DNA from 3 places in the Pseudomonas sp. TE6288 genome. Region 2 is predicted to be linked to each of the others. Evidence: riboswitches for the same ligand, from Rfam matches in the RefSeq annotation. Region 2 holds a riboswitch; each other region holds the start of a gene.
What was found. Region 2 has a riboswitch for cobalamin ahead of ACVWY1_RS01670 (TonB-dependent receptor plug domain-containing protein). Riboswitches for the same ligand answer to the same signal wherever they lie in the genome.
Positions count from the first base shown of each region.

Region 1 (6,386 bases), on a different contig from region 2:
ACCGACACCATCCTCGCTGGTGGAGTACTGGCCGTACACCGACAGATCGTCAGTCAGCGCGTACACCAGGCCGGCGCGCCAGTTGCCGCCACGCAGGCTCTGGTCTTCGCGAGTGTCCTTCACCAGGTCGTTGCGGTCGATGTGGTTCTGGTCGCGGCGTATGCCGGTGACCAGCGACAGGCGCTCGGTCAGTTGCGTGCGGTTTTCGGCGAACAGCGAGAAGGTGCTGGTTTTCGACAGCGTCTGCGGGCGCGTCGGATCGGCACTGTGGAACCCGCCGGGTGCCGGCCGCCAAGGGTCGAGCGAGTCGGTGTAGCCATCTTCGTAGGGCGAGTTGCTGTCAATGTTGAAGCGGATCTTGTTGTACTCGGCGCCCACCACGGTCTTGCTGGCCAGGCCGAACAGCGAGTGATCGAAGGTGAAGCTCTGGCGGTCGCCGATCTGATCCTGGTTGTGCTTGATCTCCAGGAAACTGCCGCGCCGGATCACGCCGGCATCCCAGGCGTACTCCTCGGCATTGCGCCAGTGGCGACGGCTCTTGATGTAGTACAGCTGGTTGCTGGCGCTGATGCTGTCGCTGATGTTCCAGTCGCTGGTCAGTCGCGTCCATTCATCATGGTAGCGCTGCTCGTCATTGCTGACGTTGTAGTTCTTGTTGCGCACGCTGCTGCGCAGATGGCCGTCGATCAGCGGCGTGCCGTAGTAGTTGGCAGGTTGCGCGTCGCCGCGTTCGTGGGACAGGGTGAAGCTCAGGTCGTCACTGGCATCGAAGCGCAGCGCGCCGGAAAACGCCAGGCTGCGCGAATCGGTGCGGTCGACCCAGCCGTTGCCCGCCTGCTGGTTCAGGGTGGCGCGATAGCTCAGGCGCTCGCTCAGGCTGCCGCCGCTGTCCAGCCCCAGTTGCTGACGGTCCCAGGAGCCGTAGCCCAGGCGCAGGTGGTTGCGGATATCACCGCTGAAGGGCTTTTTCGGGATCACGTTGACCGTTGCCCCGGTGGCGCCTTCGCCATACAGCACCGAGGCAGGCCCACGGATCACATCGATACGCTCGACCATCCAGGGATCGACCGGGTAGGTGAGGGTGCCGGCGCCGGCGTACAGGCGCGACCCGTCGAACAGGGTCATCACCGAACTCTGGCCCGTGAAACCGCGCGCCGACAAGCCGGTGCCGCCATCGCCAGGGGTACCGATGAAGGTGATGCCCGGCGAGCGGGTCACGGCATCCTGCACCGTGGTGTTGTTGCGCTGCTGAATCTGCGCGGCGGTGATGCTGCTGGTGCTCGCCGGGGTTTCCAGGGCACTGAGGTTCAGGCGTGAACCGGCCTGGGTGGGGGTGGTCAGGTCGACGGTCTGCGGGTCGCGGCTGTCGGTGATCGCCGTGGAGGGCAGGGTGAGCGCAGGGCTGGGCTGCTCGTCGGCCAGCGCCGGCAGGGACACGGCCAGGCAGGCCGCCAGGGTGTGAAGCTTGTTGATACGGGACATGTCGTTCCACTGCTGCAGGAAAGAATGGATCCCGGTGGAAAACACGCAACGGCGAAGCGCGCGCAGGCGCGCACGCGAATACCGGCCTGCGCCCGCCCACCGCGGGTTGCCAAGTGAAGCCTCAGGCCGGTCTCCGGGCTTGCGAGGGTCGTGAAGCCTTCACCTTCCCATGCGTGTGCACAGTGGTCTGTCGAAGGGTTCGCTCGCTTACCGTTGCGGGGGCAGCGCCGGACTTGTCGTGGTATCGACTCACCGGCTTCCCGTTTCACCTTGCGCGCGGCGGCGCAGGGCACCTGAAACTGGCGCGCATCTGACCACCGAACGGGCAGGGAGTCAATCGTCTGGATGGGTGGGCTGAATCTTGCTGAATCGCGGTTCAGAGCGGTTGCCGTCAGGCAGGTATTGTCTGCGGCCAGGCCTCGTGCATTGGCGCAGGCCGCGCAGGGCGCTACCATCGGCAGCCAGCCTCCTTATCCAACACCAACAAGCCAAGGACGCGTATGACCGAGCACGCCCTGTCCCTGCAACAACTCGCCGCCCCCGAAGGCATCTGCTACGGCTGCGGCTGTTCCCACCCCAGCGGCCTGCATGTGCAGAGCCACTGGGACGCCGACGGCATCCACCTGTCGTGCCGGCATACCCCCGACCCGACTTTCACCGGCTGGCCCGGCCTGGTCTACGGTGGCCTGCTGGCCATGCTGGTCGACTGCCACTCCAACTGGACCGCCATGGCCTGTCACTACCGTGCCGAAGGCCGCGAACCTGGCACCTTGCCACGTATCGACTGCGTCACCGGCCAGCTTGGCCTGACCTACCTCAAGCCCACGCCCATGGGCGTCGAACTGCTGCTCAAGGCCCGGGTCGAGGGTGAGCTGGGGCGCAAGACCCGGGTGATCTGCGAGGTCTGGGCCGGGGATGTACTGACTGTCACCGCCGATTCGGTATTTGTGCGGGTCGACACCGAGAAGCTCAAGCGCCAGGCCCATGGCGACGCCTGAACTTGCACCGATGGGGTGGGGCTGGCATTGTCGAACGTGACCCGGCTGCCCGACAGGATGTTGCCATGCCCTACCAGATTCGCCCGGCCCGTGACGAAGACTGCGTGGCCCTGAGCCTTGTCGGCCAGGCGACCTTCGCCCTGGCCAGCCCGCCCGATAGCGCGGTCAGCGCCCAGCAACACTACATCGCCCACCATCTCCAGCCCGAACATTTCCAGGCGCACCTGGAGCACCCGCACAAGCGGTTGCTGGTGGTCGAACGGGATGGCCAGGTGCTGGGCTACAGCATGCTCGACCTGGCGCCCGGCAAGCTGGGTATTGCCGAGGCCGATCAACTGGCGGAAATCTCCCGTTGCTATGTACTACCCTGCGCCCATGGCACCGGCGCCGCGCAATTGTTGCTCGCCACCACCCTGGCCCAGGTCGATGGCCAGGCGCGTCTGACAGTCAATGAGCTGAACGCTCGGGCGATCGGTTTCTATCAGCGCAACGGCTTTCGCAAGGTGGGCGAGGCGATCTTCCCTTGTGGCGACGAGCGGCACCGCGACTGGGTGATGGCCAGGATGGCCAAAAACATTTTGACAGGGCTCTAGGATGGTATTTTCTGCCGTAATGTATAGATAAATACCCCCAAAAGTACCCCCAAATCAAACCCTCTAGATATGCGAGCGAGAGCGGAAAAACCTGACAGCGGTCGTCGAAGTGCACCTGGAATTCGGCATATGCAGTGGAAAAATACAGCAGGAAATCAAGACGGTCTGTCCGAGGCCGATTGAGCGAGGTCAGTCTGGCGGCTAATGCTTCGTCTGGAGCGCAGCAAGCTGGCTCCAGGTACGATTACGAAACAGATGTTACAGCCTCAGCGTATGCATGCCCTTCTCATAGTGCGGCCCGACGCAGAGGTCTGATTTGTCGAGCTCGGGATCAACCATAGAGGTTGTCATGATGACCTGGTGAGGCTTCTCACCGTACTCGGCGAGTGCTTCCACCAGCACTCTTTGGAAATTCTGGCTACGATCTGGGCCCATTCCCTTATCTTCGGTGTTGTCGAGCAGGAACAGCCTTGGGTAGCGCATACTGTCGTCCTCCAGCGACTCGAGCAGAATTGCTAGGTGGAAACTGTTTTTCAGAATGGTTTCGGAGCTCGCAGAGAATTTTGAACGGCCATCGACGAGCATGAAATCCTTGCCGAAATCGAACATGACGGTTCGCGCTTCGTTGAAGGCGGGTTCGAATCCGCCATCCTTTTTGAGAAGCTCAATCGTTTTGTCAGATAGATTCCCTTCAATGGTTTCCTGGCGTGAGCTGGTTTGCGCTTTGCTTACCGTGATTTGCTCACCGAGCTCCAGCATGGTCGCGTTAAGTGTCTGCTTTTTCTGAATCAGCCCTTCGACGGCCGTCACTAGCTTGGCTTTCGCGTCGTAGTTTTTGATCCGTTCTTCGACCGTACCGATCTTTGTTGAAAGCTCGTTGAGCTTGAGCACTCGGTCGGAACTCATGCGAAGAGCGGCGACATGATTGGACTTTACGGTCTGAAGATCGCGCTGCTTTGAACTGAGGTAGTGAGCATGCTCGCTCAGCTTGGTGCGCAGCTCCACGAGCACCTTAGTGCTTTCTTTCTTCTGGAACGCCAGCTCATTCAGTGCGGCGAGGTAGGATGCCTCTCTGGAGTTGTTATCCAGCTCGGTCTTGCACAGGTGGCACTGGTCCTTGGCTGACTCCGAAAGGCCCGTAAGGCAGCTTGGGCAGAATTTGAACCGAACTTCACCGAAGAAATCGTAGGCCATGCGGGACTCTTGCAGGGCTTTGATTCTTGATTCGATCGCTGTGATGAACAGTTCTGATTCGACGATCTCGTTGACCATCTCGGCTTGTCTGTTCGTGCGAATGTCGATTTCCTTGGTGAGCTCAGTGATTTGCCGGCTTGCTTGCTCAGCTTTGGCTTTGAGCGCTACGTCAGAGGTCGATTCGTCTGGTTGAGCGAGCAATGCATCTCGTTGCCCAAGCAGCGTCTGCAGCTCTTTGTGCGAGGCTTCAACCGCACTATTGAATGATGCTTCGCGCAACACCGCTTCTGAAGGAGAAATGAATCTGTAGATAGAGTCCAACTGGCCTTCAATTTTTGCGAACTCAGACTCGGCTTTAGAAAGCTGCTGCTTGAGAGCATAAATGCCGAGGTCGTCCAGGCCAAGCAAGAAATCGCCGATCGCTTGGCGCATGCTGGGTTTGTCGAACGTAGAGTGTTCGGCCCGCAATATTTTGTTTACCGGCGTGCCTTGGTCAACGAAGATCAGACGCAATATCTGGTGAATGGTGAGGTTTGCGTAATCGTCAGTCTGACTATGAGGCCATCCCAGCAGCTCAAAAATTTGCTGTGAGAAACTGAGTTTTTCGTCGCTGCGGGTGATCCCATAAGTTTGCCACACTGCCCCCGACTGGGCGGCTTTCAGCTGTTCGAAGCTCCCGCTGAAGAAGCTCATGGGAGGCTTCTTTCCAGGTTGAACCTGGCGATGGATTGTTAGGATGTGATCGTTCAATTCGATCTCAGCAAACACGCCATCGCAGGTTTGAGCCTCCTCGTTCCACCGATCTCCGGCAATGTCCCCGCCGAGTGCATAGAACAGAAAATCCATGATAGTGGATTTGCCTACGCTATTGGCACCTCGAATGATGTTTACGCCTCGGTGGAGAACCTCGTCATAGACTGCTTTGCCGCCTTTGGCGATGATGAAACGGTTGATGAAAAACGTAGAGGGCTTAGAGGTCATAAATGTACTCCATCAGGCCGGAGCGGAATTTAAGACCATTCGATCCGTTGAACTTCGTTTTCGGTAAGCCCTTGGTGATGACCTCGAATGCGTCGCTCTTGAGGAAGTCGTCGTTGTCCAGAAGAGCTGTATAGGCCGAGGGCAGGGAGTCAGGCTCTAGTTCCATGATGCCTTTGTCGAATGAGGATTTGGAAATGACGCCTTTCGCAATCAGTTCGAGCGTTGCGGTTTTCTGGAATGACTCGAGCTCGAAGAATGTACGTGCAGGGTTGCTTAGGTCTTCGAATTGCTCTGGAATCGTTGCTACTTTGGTCTTCAGCTTCCGGATCTCACTGGGCCAAGGCGTTATATTTTTGAGCTGGCTAGGGAAGAGGTAGTAGAAGTCGAGCATGCGCAGCAGCGGCCAACTGATCTGCTGATCAGCAGTGGCATGGAGAATGGACACGATTCTGTAGAGGCAGTGGTTGGCGTCAAAGGCCGGGTGGTACATCAGCATGGTGGCCGCTCCCAGATCAAATGACACTTGCCGGTCAGAAAGTAGAGCATCCCGGAAATCATGAACTGATCCACAGTGATATCTTCGGCCATCACCTCGCGGTAAATGGCATCCACGATCCCATTCAGGATCACACTGTCGATGACTTCATCTGGCGCTCCTTGCTTGAGTAGCGGGCGAACGTGCTCTTCAAAAGCGAAGCTGATTTTTTGAAGGATGTAGAGGAAGACGCCTTGCCGACGACGGTTGAGTTGCGACTTCATGAGGCGTTTGGCAAAGAAGTCCTTGCGTTCGATCGCCACCTCAAGAAGGTCGTCTCTGCCACCATTTCTGAGCTTCTGCTCAAGGCCGATCACGGGAGTTTGAGTTTTCTGGTTGGTGAAAAAATCCAGACGTTCAACGAACCACTGAAAGTCTTCATCATTTTCACTTAGCTCTTGGAATTTAGCCAAGGCACGCGTGATGGCTGTCGGGTCAGGCGCTGGAAGCTGGATGATGTAATTAGTGTCGTCACCCACCCTGAGGTTCCCGTGAATCTGGGAGCCCCACACATTCGCTTTATTCATTTATTTTCGCGGGTTGTGTTGTTACCGGCCTGGACGCTGCCATGAACGGTTGAGCTTTTGATATTAACTGTGTTGC
Region 1 covers NZ_JBSSEW010000003.1:124,507-130,892, forward strand. Annotated here, with positions in the region: gene ACVWY1_RS03980 (TonB-dependent receptor) at 1-1,482, opposite strand, end outside; cobalamin riboswitch at 1,590-1,794, opposite strand; gene ACVWY1_RS03985 (PaaI family thioesterase) at 1,983-2,480, shown strand; gene ACVWY1_RS03990 (N-acetyltransferase family protein) at 2,546-3,073, shown strand; gene ACVWY1_RS03995 (AAA family ATPase) at 3,332-5,248, opposite strand; gene ACVWY1_RS04000 (ABC-three component system middle component 5) at 5,238-5,744, opposite strand; gene ACVWY1_RS04005 (ABC-three component system protein) at 5,738-6,262, opposite strand; gene ACVWY1_RS04010 (hypothetical protein) at 6,307-6,386, opposite strand, start outside.
Region 1: it holds a riboswitch for cobalamin, as region 2 does, so the genes downstream of both, ACVWY1_RS03980 (TonB-dependent receptor) here and ACVWY1_RS01670 (TonB-dependent receptor plug domain-containing protein) in region 2, are expected to answer to the same signal.

Region 2 (6,386 bases):
GAACTCGTCGTATTCGGCGTTGACCCAGCTGAAGTTGCCCGCTGCCAGCAGCTTGGGCGTGACCTTGAACGACGCCGCCAGCTCGATGCCGGTGGAGGTCTGCTGGCCGGCCTGCTCGGTGGTGTTGGGCACGGTCGAGGAGGGCACCGAGATGTTCTTGCGCACGATGCGGTAGGCCGCCGCCGTGGCCGAGCCGCGCCCGTCGAGGAAGTCGACCTTGCTGCCCACTTCCACCTGCCTGCCGGTGCTCAGGTCGAAGTCGCCGACCTGGCTGATCGACGCGCCGGTAAGCGAGCCCCCTGGCGGCTCGGCCGAGGTACTGTACTGGGTGTAAAGGCTGACATTGGAGGTCAGGTCATAGACCAGCCCCAGGCGCCCGGTGAAGGCATCCCAGCGCCGATTCAGCTTGGCCCGGGTCACGTGGTCGACCACGTCGAAGTCGATATGGTCGTAGCGCAGCGCGGTGACCAGCGACAGCTGGTCGGTCAGGCGGGTACGGTTTTCGACAAAGCCCGCAGTGGTGTCGGTGGTGGTGCTGCGCCCCTTGGCGCGTGGAGCGTCCATGCCAGAGATGTCGAGGAAGTGGTCAGATTTGAAATTGCTTGGGTTAATGGACAACGGGTAGGCGGTCTGCTGGTTGCGGTTGTAGTCCATACCGAACGCCCAGTCGCTGGCCAGGCCGAACAGCTGGCCCTGGTGGGTCAGCTCGACGCGGTTGCCGTTGACCTCCTGGTCGTGGCGCTGGCGGTAGCCGCCGGAGCGGGCGATGGCGGTGTTGCCGGGGGTGTAGCGGTACACCTCGAGGTTGCGGTAATCGCGCTGGCCGTTGTAGTGGTAGAAGGTGTTGCGCAACTGGTTGCTGTCGTCGATGCGGTAGTCGGTGATCGAGCGCAGCCAGCGGGTGCGCTGCTCGTAGCGGCCGTCCTCGACGTTGTAGTTGTCGAAACGGTGATGCTTGTCGATGTGCAGGGTGCCGCTGGCCGGTTGCAGCACCGGCGCGCCCCAGTAGGGGCTGTCTTCCTTCTCTTCGAGGTACTCGATGGCCAGGGTGTGCGACAGCTGGTCGTTGATGTCGCTGAGCAGCGAGAAGGCCAGGTTGCCGGCACCGTTCTCCTGGCGGTCGATGTAGCCATTGGTACTGGTGCGGCTGTAGTCGAGCCGCGCGTAGTGGCGCGGGCCGTCGCCGCTGTTGAGCGCCTTGTTGAAGCCGACCGAGGTTTCCATGGTGTCGTAGCGGCCGTAGCTGACGCGGCCTTCGAAGGTGTCCTCGTCGCGGTTGGCCAGCTTGGTGATCATGTTCAGGCTGCCGCCCACGGCGCCGCTGCCGTTGAGGAACGACGACGGCCCGCCGAGCAGTTCGACACGGTCGTAGATCCATGCCCCGACCGGGCGCCCGGCGGCGCCGTACTGCAGGTTGATGCCGTTGAACAACTGGCTGACCTGGGCACCGTTGAAACCACGGTACGACACGTAGCCGCCCCAGCCGGGCGGTGCCGAGGCGTTGACCCCGGGCAGGGCGTTGGCGGCGTCCTGGAAGTTGCGCGCGCCGATGCGTTCCATGGTCTTGCGGTCGGCGACGCTGACCGAGGCCGGGTTTTCGCGGGCGCTGAGGTTGAGCCGCGAGCCGCTTTCGATAGGCCGGTCGAGGTCCAGGGTGGTGGCTTCTTTGGTGGCGGCGGTGGCCGTGACGTTGCTGGCGGGCAGGGTCAGGGTGTCATCCTGCGCCCAGGCGCAGGTTGCGCTGCCAACGAGCAGCGCCAAAGTGGTCATGCGGAACATGCAAGGCTTCCTGGCTGAAATCGGTGGGCGCACGCCCGCTGCCGATCAGGCGGCACTCGGGCGTGGCGATGTCAGAACGCGAGAAGCGAAGCGGGGGAGGCGCGGGGATTGACCAGGGGCCAGCGCTGCTTGGGCAGGGTCGGCGCGGGTTGTCTGGGTAAGGGTTTGCTCGACTCCCCGGCGAGCAGGGCCAGCAGGCCGAAGAACACCGCCAGCAGGGTGGCGCTGAACAGGCTGGCGATCACGCAGTCGCCGCCGGCGGGCAGCACCGGGTCGGTGATGTCCTGGTCGCCCTTGAACACGCCGCTGCTGTCGGCCGCGCACCAGGCGGCGTCATCCAGGCCGGCCAGGCGAAAGCCTGCCATCTGTCCATGGCCCATGGCGCACAGCAACGAGCCGAACAGGATGCTGAAATACAGCACCCAGGCGACTTGCGATCGTGTGTGGCGGGCCAGCTTCATCGGCAAAGCTCGAAGGGAATGGGAATGGGTTAGGCGTGCGGATTCTACAACTTTTGACACATCTGACTAGAGTGTTCCGGCGATAAAAAACATTCGAAACGATTCGCTCGCCTCGCTTGACGCCCATTGGCCCCAGGTGTTCAGATGCCGACCGATTTCAGGTGCCCCATGCCGTCGCGCACGGGGTGAAACGGGAAACCGGTACGCGCTTCGCGCCAGTCCGGTGCTGCCCCCGCAACGGTATGCAAGTGATGCCTTCGACAGACCACTGTGGCCCGCGCGTCATGGGAAGGTGAAGACATCTAGGCTTTGCACGGAAAGTGCCTGCGCGACGATCATGCTGCGTTGAAAACAGGCTGGTGCGCCAGCCCGGTCGGAATGCTCATTGACAACCAGTCAAGTCGGGCGCGACCCCGGCCGTTCCTCGCCTGTTTTCGCCTTGCCTGATCGCCGCTCGGCGACTTTCCGTACGAACCCTTGTCTTGCGAGCCCGGAGACCGGCCTGGAATGTTGTAGGCAAACTCCTGCGGTGGGCGGGCATGGGCCGGTATTGGCGTGTGCGCGATCCGTGCTCCTGCGTGCTTCTGCGAAAGTCACTTTCGAGAAGAGCATGATTGCTGTGATTCACTCCCGACGTCGTTTCCCCAAGGCCCGGACCTTGTTCCTGGGCTGCCTGGCCAGCCCCCTGGCACTGGCCGAAAACACCCCCCTGATCCTCGACCAGCAGATCGTCGCCGCGCCGTCGGTGGAGTCGACCACGGTCGCCGCCATGGCCCAGTACGGCAGCAAGGTTGAGATCGTCAGCCGCGAGCAGATCGAGCGCGCCGGCCCCGGCGCCGACATCACCCGGGTGATGCAGATGTTCATCCCCGGCTTCTACGTCGCGCCGAAGAACGGCCCGTTCGACTACGGCACCTACTCGCTGCTCGGCGGGCGCAACGACGACACCCTGATCCTGCTCGACGGTGTACGCCTGAACAACCGCCTGTACGGCGGCCTGTACCTGGACACCCTGCCGGCCAACGCGGTGGAGCGCATCGAGGTGCTCAAGGGCGGCCAGAGCCTGTTGTTCGGCACCCAGGCCGTGGCGGGGGTGATCAATATCGTCACCCGCAGCCCGCAACGCCGTCAGGCTTCAGGTGAGGTCAACCTGGGCCTGGACAGCTTCGCCGGCAGCAGCAAGGACGCCCGCGTCGAGCGGATCTTCAGCAATGGCTTCGGCGACCTGGGCCTGCTGGCCTATGTCAGTCACAACGTCTCCGACGGTTACCAGCCGTTTCGCAACCGCGACTACAGCGGCAACGTCAGCGACAAGAAGCGCGGCTACGAGGTGACCACCTTCGGCGGCAAGGCGATCCAGGCCTTCGGCGACGATGCGCGGCTGGAGCTGTTCTACCAGTACACCGACGCCAACCTCGATTTCGCCCGACCGGTGAACAATTACAAGACCACCAATGACCGCGTGCAGCAGATCGCCACGGCCACCTTCGAACAGCGCATCAGCGAACGCCTGAGCTACTTCGTCAAGGGCCACGTCAACGACTGGGACACTCGCTACACGCGCATCAACAACCGCGCCGACGGCTCCCGCGACGTGGTCAACCACAACGACTACTGGGGCTTCACCGATTGGGGCGTGCAGGCCGAGGGCAAGGCCGAGCTCGACGGCGGCCACGTGCTGGTGTTCGGTTCCGACAACCAGTGGTTCAAGGGCCAGGACGACGTGCTGGTGATCGACGACAACGAGGCCCAGGCCAATGCGTTGTACGCCCAACTGCGGCCCAGGATCGAGGCCTTGCCCAACTGGCACCCGAGCCTCGGCCTGCGCCACGAGGCCATGAGCGGCGGCGACAGCGCCACCGTCGGCATGCTCACCTCGCTGTACGACCTGAACGACAACTGGCAACTGCGCGGCCAGTATGGCAGCGCCTACAAGTTGCCGAACGCCGAGCAGCTGTTCGTCAACGAGCCAGGCGACGAGATCGGCAACCGCGACCTCAAGCCCGAGAAGAGCCGCAATGCCGAGCTTGGCCTGGACTACCACGGCCTGCTGCTGGAGCGTGAATTCAGCGCCAGCGTCACCGTGTTCCGCCGCAAGATCACCGACTTGATCACCCTGGACGGCAGCCAGTGGGTCAACGGCCAGGGGCAGGTACAGATGCGTGGCTTCGAGGCCGATGCGCGTATCCAGCTCGACGACCAATGGAGCCTGCAGGCCGACATGACCCGCAACTTCACCGAGACGCGCACCGGGGCAACGATCAACGACGTGCCGAGTTTCTTCGCCCGTTCGCGGCTCGGTTACGAATCGGCGGACCGCAGGTGGGGGGCCGGGGGCGCCATTCGCTATATCCGCGACGTGGTCAGCTCCAAAGGCGTCGACTACGGCCATTACTCGGTGGTCGACGCCGATGCTTATCGCTACCTGGACGGCGCCCGCCAGCACCGGCTGAGCCTGCTGGTGGAGAACCTGTTCGACCGCGACTATGTCACCAGTCGGGCGAGTAACGTTGACAATCTCGGGCGGCCGTTCACCAGCGAACTGCGCTACACCTACACCTTCTGAGGGGCGTGAGCATGGACTACCAGCGCGTGTTGTTCGTCGGCCCCGGCCTGGGTGGCGGCTCGGCGGCGGAAGCTTTTGGCGCCGAGATTCGTGACCTGCGTGGCCACGAGGCGGGCCGGGATATCGTCGACACCCTGGAGGGGTTCGACGGGCTCTGGGCGGTGGTCCGCGAGGCCCTCGACCAGGGCGTGGAACGCCTGCTGGTGGTGGACCTGGAACCCACCTCGGACAGCGCCTACCTTGACTGGCTGCGCGATGAGCTGGGGCGCCTGGCGCAAGGTCGGGCCGGCGTCTGGGTCACGGCCCAGGCCCTGGGGCGGCGCGGCCTGGATGCGCGAGTGGCCTGTGCCAGCATCGGCGAACCTGTGCGCCACCTGGCGTGCGACCAGGTCAACGCGGTGGCCAGCGACCCGGACTGGTCGCGGGTACCCGAGCATGCCCGCCAGGTGTTCCTCTGCACCGGCCCACGCTGTGTACGGCGCGGCGCCTTGCCGCTGTGGAAACGCCTGCGCCGGCGGTTGCTGGAACGTGACCTGATCGAGACCCCGGGCGGCGTGCTGCTGACCCGCACCGGTTGCCAGTTTCCCTGCAACCTGGGGCCCGTGTTGACGGTGCACCCGGACGGCTGCTGGTATCGGGTACGTGATGATCGGGAGGTGGAGGAATTGGTGGAAACGCATCTGCAGGGCGCAAGGATCGCCGAAGGACTGTTGATCAAGGGAGGGGCGTGCGATGCGTAAAGCCTGGCTGCTGTCGCTGGCCTTGTGCTGTGGCACACCTGCCCTGGCCGGCAGCTATCGCAACTGCGGGCAGGACTGGCAACGGCCCGCTGCGGCGCCTGCGCGTATCGTCGCCCTCAACCAGCACGCGGCCGACGTGCTGCTCGCCCTCGGCGCGGGTCCGTCGATGGTCGGGGTGGCCTACCTGGACGACAACGGCGCCGCCTACAAGCAGGGCCGCTACCAGGGTGTGCCAGTGATTGCCCGGGAGTATCCGGCCAGCGAAGTGTTGTACGCGCAAAGGCCGGATCTGGTGGTCGGCGGATTCGCCACGGCATTTGGCGATGGGATCACCTCGCGCAGCAGATTGGCCGGCAACGGGATTGCCACCTACCTGCTCGAGTCGGCCTGTAACGGCCACTCGCTGGACTACTACGGCCATGTCCGGCGTGACCTGACTGTGTTCGGCGAGCTGTTGGGCAGACAGGCGAGGGCCCAGGCATTGATCGAGGCGATGGAGGCGGATTTGGCGCTGGCCAGGTCGATCGCACCGACCGGCAAGCAGCTGTCAGTGTTCTACTTCGACAGCGAGGTGCGGGGGCTGGACAGCGAGGGCGGACGCGGGCTCGTCACGCCGTTGCTGGCCGCCGCCGGGGCGCGCAATGTGCTTGCCGGGATCGACCAGTACCGCGTGACGATCAACCGTGAGGCATTGCTGAGCAGCGACCCCGACGTGATCCTGCTGGCCGACGCCCTGTGGTCGCCGGCCAGCCGCAAGCGTCAGTTGCTGACCCGCGACCCGGTGCTTTCGAGCCTGCGGGCGGTGCGCGAGAACCGCATGATCGATATCCCGTTCACCCA
Region 2 covers NZ_JBSSEW010000001.1:373,640-380,025, reverse strand. Annotated here, with positions in the region: gene ACVWY1_RS01680 (TonB-dependent receptor) at 1-1,779, opposite strand, end outside; gene ACVWY1_RS01675 (DUF2946 family protein) at 1,851-2,240, opposite strand; cobalamin riboswitch at 2,383-2,760, shown strand; gene ACVWY1_RS01670 (TonB-dependent receptor plug domain-containing protein) at 2,851-4,806, shown strand; gene ACVWY1_RS01665 ((2Fe-2S) ferredoxin domain-containing protein) at 4,818-5,546, shown strand; gene ACVWY1_RS01660 (ABC transporter substrate-binding protein) at 5,539-6,386, shown strand, end outside.

Region 3 (6,386 bases), on a different contig from region 2:
AAGTACCAGGCGATCGCACAGGCGGTGTGCTTCTGCAGGTCATCGACCAGGTCCTGCAGCTCCTCGGGGCTGGCGTGCTGGCCGGCCTTCCACGGGGTGACGAACAACGCCCCGGCCTTGAGCTGGCTGGCGTAGGCGATCGCCTTGGCCTGGATGGCGCTTTCCTGCAGCGCCGACGCCAGGTCGAGACGGGCAATGCGTGGCCAGCGCTGGCTGGTGTGCAGGTGGATCGATTCCTCGGCGCTGCTGATGGCCAGGTCGCCACGGGCTTCGCGTTCGCCTTCGTCGCGCTGCTTCTTGCTCGTGTACTGCTGCAGCGCCACCAGCTCGGCCTGCCAGGCGGCGGCTGCGAGCAGCCCGGCATTGGCGGCTGCACCGTGCCAGTAAGGGGCTTCGTTGTCGCCCTGGAACTGGTTGAAGCGGTCGATGCAGTCGACCCAGCGTTCCAGGGCCGAGCGTAGGAATTCCAGGCGCGGGTTATTGATGATCAGGCCTTGCATGCTGCGCTCCTTGTATTTGTGATCGAGGTCAGCCGAAATGGTGGCTATGTGATATCACTGCTTTCAGTGTGGCACAAGCTGGCGGATCGGCCATTGATCCAGGCCAGATCGGTCCTCGTTCGATTGACGCTCCCGGTGCAACCCTCTAACCTTCGCGGCGTGTTTCAGGTGCCCGGCGAACCGAGGTTCGGCAGGGTGAAACTGGGAAGCCGGTGGGCGCCAGCAGGCGCGAATCCGGCGCTGCCCCCGCAACGGTAGGTGAGTAGAAGGCGGCGCATGGCCACTGGGTACAGGTATCCGGGAAGGCGCGTCGTCCGGGCATGGCCCGCTCACGAGCCCGGAGACCGGCCTGTCACTGCCAACGGCATCACGGAGGGTGATGTGCGGTGCGATGTGGCCTGGGGCCACGGCCCCTGCGCGTTCTCCGTCTGCCCGCCTTTTCCCTGTCGCCAACCGGCGACAGCCTGCGGAGACCCCTGATGAGCGAATCCACCGAACGCGACGAACGTCACCTGGCGCGCATGCTGCGCAAGAAGGCGATCATCGACGAGCGCATCGCCAATTCCCCCAACGAATGCGGCCTGCTGCTGGTACTGACCGGCAATGGCAAGGGCAAGAGCAGCTCGGCTTTCGGCATGCTCGCCCGGGCCCTGGGCCATGGCATGCAGTGCGGCGTGGTGCAGTTCATCAAGGGCCGCAACAGCACCGGTGAAGAGCTGTTCTTCCGCCGCTTCCCCGAGCAGGTGCGCTATCACGTGATGGGCGAGGGCTTCACCTGGGAGACCCAGGACCGCCAGCGCGACATCGCCGCTGCCGAAGCGGCCTGGGCGGTATCGCGCCAGTTGCTGCAGGATCCGTCGATCCAGTTCGTGGTGCTCGATGAGCTGAACATCGCCCTCAAGCATGGCTACCTCGACCTCGACCAGGTGCTATCGGACATCCAGGCCCGCCCACCGATGCAGCATGTGATCGTCACCGGCCGCGCGGCCAAGCCCGAAATGATCGAACTGGCCGACACCGTCACCGAGATGGGCATGCTCAAGCACGCCTTCCAGGCCGGTATCCGCGCACAGAAGGGCGTCGAGCTGTGAGTGACTCGCGCCAATGCCCTGCCGTGCTGATCGCTGCCCCGGCCTCGGGCCAGGGCAAGACCACGGTCACCGCCGCCCTGGCCCGCCTGCACCGCAACCTCGGGCGCAAGGTGCGGGTGTTCAAGTGCGGGCCTGACTTTCTCGACCCGATGATCCTCGAGCGCGCCAGCGGTGCGCCGGTCTACCAGCTGGACTTGTGGATGATCGGTGCCGAGGAGAGTCGTCGCCTGCTGTGGGAAGCAGCGGGCGAGGCCGACCTGATCCTGATCGAAGGCGTGATGGGGCTGTTCGACGGCACGCCGTCGAGCGCCGACCTGGCCCGCCATTTCGGCGTGCCGGTGCTGGCGGTGATCGATGGCACGGCCATGGCCCAGACCTTCGGCGCCCTGGCCCTGGGCCTGGCGCGCTACCAGCCCGACCTGCCGTTCGCCGGAGTGCTGGCCAACCGGGTTGGCAGCCTGCGCCATGCGCAGTTGCTCGAAGGCAGTCTCACCGAAGGCCTGCGCTGGTACGGCGGCTTGTCCCGCGAGCGTGGCATCGAGCTGCCCAGCCGCCACCTGGGCCTGGTCCAGGCCAGTGAACTCAACGACCTGGACGCGCGCCTGGATGCCGCCGCCGAAGCGCTCGGTGCCAGCTGCGATGCCGCATTGCCGCCACCGGTCGGTTTTGCCCGGCCTGAGCCGCTGGGCGTAACCACGCCGCTTGCCGGGGTGCGCATCGGGGTGGCCCACGACGAAGCCTTCGCCTTCACCTATGGCGCTAACCTGGACCTGCTGCGCAGCCTCGGCGCGCAGCTCGAATTCTTCTCGCCGTTGCATGATCGGGAGTTGCCTGATGTAGACAGCCTGTACCTGCCAGGCGGCTACCCGGAGTTGCACCATCAGGCCCTGGCCGCCAACGCTCCCATGCTGGGGGCGATCCGTGGCCATCACGCCGAGGGCAAGCCGCTGCTGGCCGAATGTGGCGGCATGCTCTACCTGCTCGACGCACTGACCGATGTGGCCGGTGTGCGTGCATCGCTGGCAGGCCTGCTGCCGGGCGAGGCAACCATGCAGAAGCGCCTGGCGGCCCTGGCCCTGCAGGCCGTCGAGTTGCCCGAAGGCACCCTGCGCGGCCACACCTATCACCATTCGCTGACCAGCACCGAGCTGGAACCGATTGCCCGTGGCCTGAGCCCCAATGGCGGACGCGGCAACGAGGCGGTCTACCGCCTGGGGCGGCTGACCGCTTCCTACGTGCATTTCTATTTTCCGTCCAACCCCGATGCGGCGGCGGCGCTGTTGCGACCATGAGCGAACACGCGTACAGCGCCGTTGAGCGCGCGGCGATCTACCGGGCCATCGGCGAGCGCCGCGACATGCGCCATTTTGCCGGCGGCGAGGTGGCGCCCGAGTTGCTGGGGCGTCTGCTGGCCGCCGCTCACCAGGCCCCCAGCGTGGGCCTGATGCAGCCCTGGCGCTTCATTCGTATCAGCCAGCGTGAGTTGCGCGAACGTATCCAGGCTTTGGTGGAGGAGGAGCGGGTGCGCACCGCCGAAGCCCTGGGCGAACGCTCCGATGAGTTCATGAAGCTCAAGGTCGAAGGCATCAACGACTGCGCCGAGGTGCTGGTGGCAGCGCTGATGGACAAGCGCGAGGCGCATGTCTTCGGCCGCCGCACCCTGCCGGAGATGGACCTGGCTTCGCTGGCCTGCGCCATCCAGAACCTGTGGCTGGCGGCGCGGGCCGAAGGGCTGGGCATGGGCTGGGTGTCGCTGTTCGAACCCCGGGCCCTGGCCGAGCTGCTCGGTATGCCCGCAGGCGCAAAGCCCATGGCGGTGCTGTGCCTGGGGCCGGTGACCGAATTCTACCCGGCGCCGATGCTGGTGCTCGAAGACTGGGCCGAGCAACGGCCGTTGAGTGACATGCTGTACGAGAACCATTGGGGAGAATGCCCATGAGCGTGGCCTTGCTGACCGTGGCCGGCGTGGCCTTGGATGCACTGCTGGGTGAGCCGCGGCGGCGCCATCCGCTGGTGGGCTTCGGCAACCTTGCCGCGCGCCTGGAGCAGCGCTTCAACGCCGGTGGCCGGGGCTGGCGCAGCCACGGTGTCACGGCCTGGTTCCTGGCGGTGGTGCCGCTGACCTTGCTGGCGCTGATCCTTTCCTGGCTGCCCGCTATCGGCTGGCTGGTGGACGTGCTGGCGCTGTACTGCGCCCTGGGCCTGCGCAGCCTCGGCGAGCATGTGCTGCCGGTGGCCCAGGCGTTGCGCCAGGGCGACCTGGAGGAGGCGCGGCGGCGCGTCGGTTACCTGGTCAGCCGCGAGACCCGTGAACTGGACGAACCTGCCGTGGCCCGGGCGGCCACCGAGTCGGTGCTGGAGAACGGCAGCGATGCGGTATTCGCCGCGCTGTTCTGGTTCGTCGTGGCCGGGGCGCCTGGGGTGGTGCTGTATCGCCTGAGCAATACCCTGGATGCCATGTGGGGCTATCGCAACGACCGTTTCGAGCGCTTCGGCTGGTGCGCGGCGCGCATCGACGATGGGCTGAATTATATTCCCGCCAGGCTGGTGGCGCTGACCTATGCGCTGCTGGGCAAAACCCGGTTGGCCCTGGCCTGCTGGCGCAAGCAGGCGCCGCTGTGGGACAGCCCCAACGCCGGCCCGGTGATGGCGGCGGGGGCCGGAGCCCTGGGGGTGGAGCTGGGCGGCCCGGCGGTGTATCACGGCGAGCTGCACGAACGCCCGCGCCTGGGCGAGGGGCCGATGGCCGACGCCGATGCCATCGAGCGTGGCTGGAGCCTGGTGCAGCGTGGTGTGTGGCTGTGGGTGCTATTGATCTGCGTGGGAGCCTACCTGAATGCTTGAGCACGGTGGCCGCCTGCTACGGGCGGTGAAACAGTACGCGATCCCTCGGCACCAGTGGCTCGACCTGTCCAGTGGTATCGCACCCTGGCCCTACCCGATACCGCCGATTCCCGTGGACGCCTGGGCTCGACTGCCCGAGACCGAGGACGGCCTGGAGGCGGCTGCACGGCGCTACTATGGCGCGCAACCGCTGCTGGCGGTAGCTGGCTCCCAGGCGGCGATCCAGGCCTTGCCGTACCTGCGCCCGACCGGTCGGGTCGGGGTGCTGACGCCATGCTATGCCGAACATCCGCATGCCTGGGAGCGGGCGGGGCATGCGCTGGTCGAGCTGGATGAGGTCCAGGTCGAGGACGTACTCGACAGCCTGGATGTCCTGGTGCTGGTCAATCCCAACAACCCCACCGGTCGCCGTGTGCCCCGCGAACGCCTGCTGGCCTGGCATGCGCGTCTGGCTGCGCGGGGTGGCTGGTTGTTGGTGGACGAAGCCTTCATGGACAACACGCCCGCACACAGCGTGGTCGATCAGGCCGGACAACCCGGGCTGATCGTGCTGCGCTCGTTCGGCAAGTTCTTCGGCTTGGCCGGCGTGCGGCTGGGCTTCGTCGTCGCCGAGGCGGATGTGTTGCGGCAACTGGCCGAGGCGCTCGGGCCCTGGACCGTCAGTGGCCCGACCCGCGTACTGGGGCAGGCGTGCTTCGCCGACGAGGCGACGCACCTGGCGCAGATTGCCCGGTGCGCCCTGGCCAGCCAGCGCCTGGCCAGGTTGCTCGAAGGCGCAGGCTTGCCACCCAGCGGCGGTTGCGACCTGTTCCAGTACGTGCGTGACGAACGCGCCACGCACCTGCACGACTACCTTGCCCGCCGGGGCATCCTGGTGCGGCTGTTCGAGCGACCGTGCGCGCTGCGCTTCGGCCTGCCCGCCACGGCGGCTGACGAACAACGCCTGGCCCAGGCCCTGGCGGACTACCACAAGGAATCGGCATGACCACCCTCATGGTGCAAGGCACCACCTCCGATGCCGGCAAGAGCACGCTGGTCACCGCCCTGTGCCGCTGGCTGCTGCGCCAGGGCGTCGCCGTGGTGCCGTTCAAGCCACAGAACATGGCGCTCAACAGCGCCGTGACCGCCGACGGCGGCGAGATCGGTCGCGCCCAGGCGGTGCAGGCCCAGGCCTGCCGGCTGGCGCCGCACACCGACATGAACCCGGTGCTGCTCAAGCCCAACAGCGACACTGGCGCCCAGGTGATCGTCCATGGCCGGGCGGTGACCAGCATGAACGCCGTGGCCTATCACGACTACAAGACCATCGCCATGCAGGCGGTGTTGGCCTCCCACGAGCGCCTGAGCGAAGCCTATCCGGTGGTGATGGTCGAAGGTGCTGGTTCCCCGGCGGAGATCAACCTGCGGGCCGGCGATATCGCCAACATGGGCTTCGCCGAGGCGGTCGACTGCCCGGTGGTCCTGGTGGCCGATATCAACCGGGGCGGCGTGTTCGCCCATCTGGTCGGCACCCTGGAGTTGCTGTCGGCGAGCGAGCAGGCGCGGGTCAAGGGCTTCGTCATCAACCGTTTCCGTGGTGACATCGCCTTGTTGCAACCTGGCCTGGACTGGCTGGAGCAGCGCACCGGCAAGCCGGTGTTGGGTGTGCTGCCCTACGTCACCGACCTGCACCTGGAGGCCGAGGATGGTATCGATACGCGCCAGGGCGAAAAAAGTGAGCGCCTGCTGAAGGTGATCGTCCCGGTGTTGCCGCGCATCAGCAACCACACCGACTTCGACCCGCTGCGCCTGCATCCGCAGGTGGACCTGCAGTTCATCGGCCCGGGCCAGCCGATTCCGCCTGCCGACCTGATCATCCTGCCCGGCTCCAAGAGCGTGCGCGGCGACCTGGCGCAACTGCGCGAGCGCGGCTGGGACACGGCCATCGCTCGGCACTTGCGTTATGGCGGCA
Region 3 covers NZ_JBSSEW010000019.1:100,183-106,568, reverse strand. Annotated here, with positions in the region: gene ACVWY1_RS20395 (hypothetical protein) at 1-500, opposite strand, end outside; cobalamin riboswitch at 650-867, shown strand; gene cobO (cob(I)yrinic acid a,c-diamide adenosyltransferase) at 980-1,591, shown strand; gene ACVWY1_RS20385 (cobyrinate a,c-diamide synthase) at 1,588-2,883, shown strand; gene bluB (5,6-dimethylbenzimidazole synthase) at 2,880-3,530, shown strand; gene cbiB (adenosylcobinamide-phosphate synthase CbiB) at 3,527-4,435, shown strand; gene cobD (threonine-phosphate decarboxylase CobD) at 4,428-5,420, shown strand; gene ACVWY1_RS20365 (cobyric acid synthase) at 5,417-6,386, shown strand, end outside.
Region 3: it holds a riboswitch for cobalamin, as region 2 does, so the genes downstream of both, cobO (cob(I)yrinic acid a,c-diamide adenosyltransferase) here and ACVWY1_RS01670 (TonB-dependent receptor plug domain-containing protein) in region 2, are expected to answer to the same signal.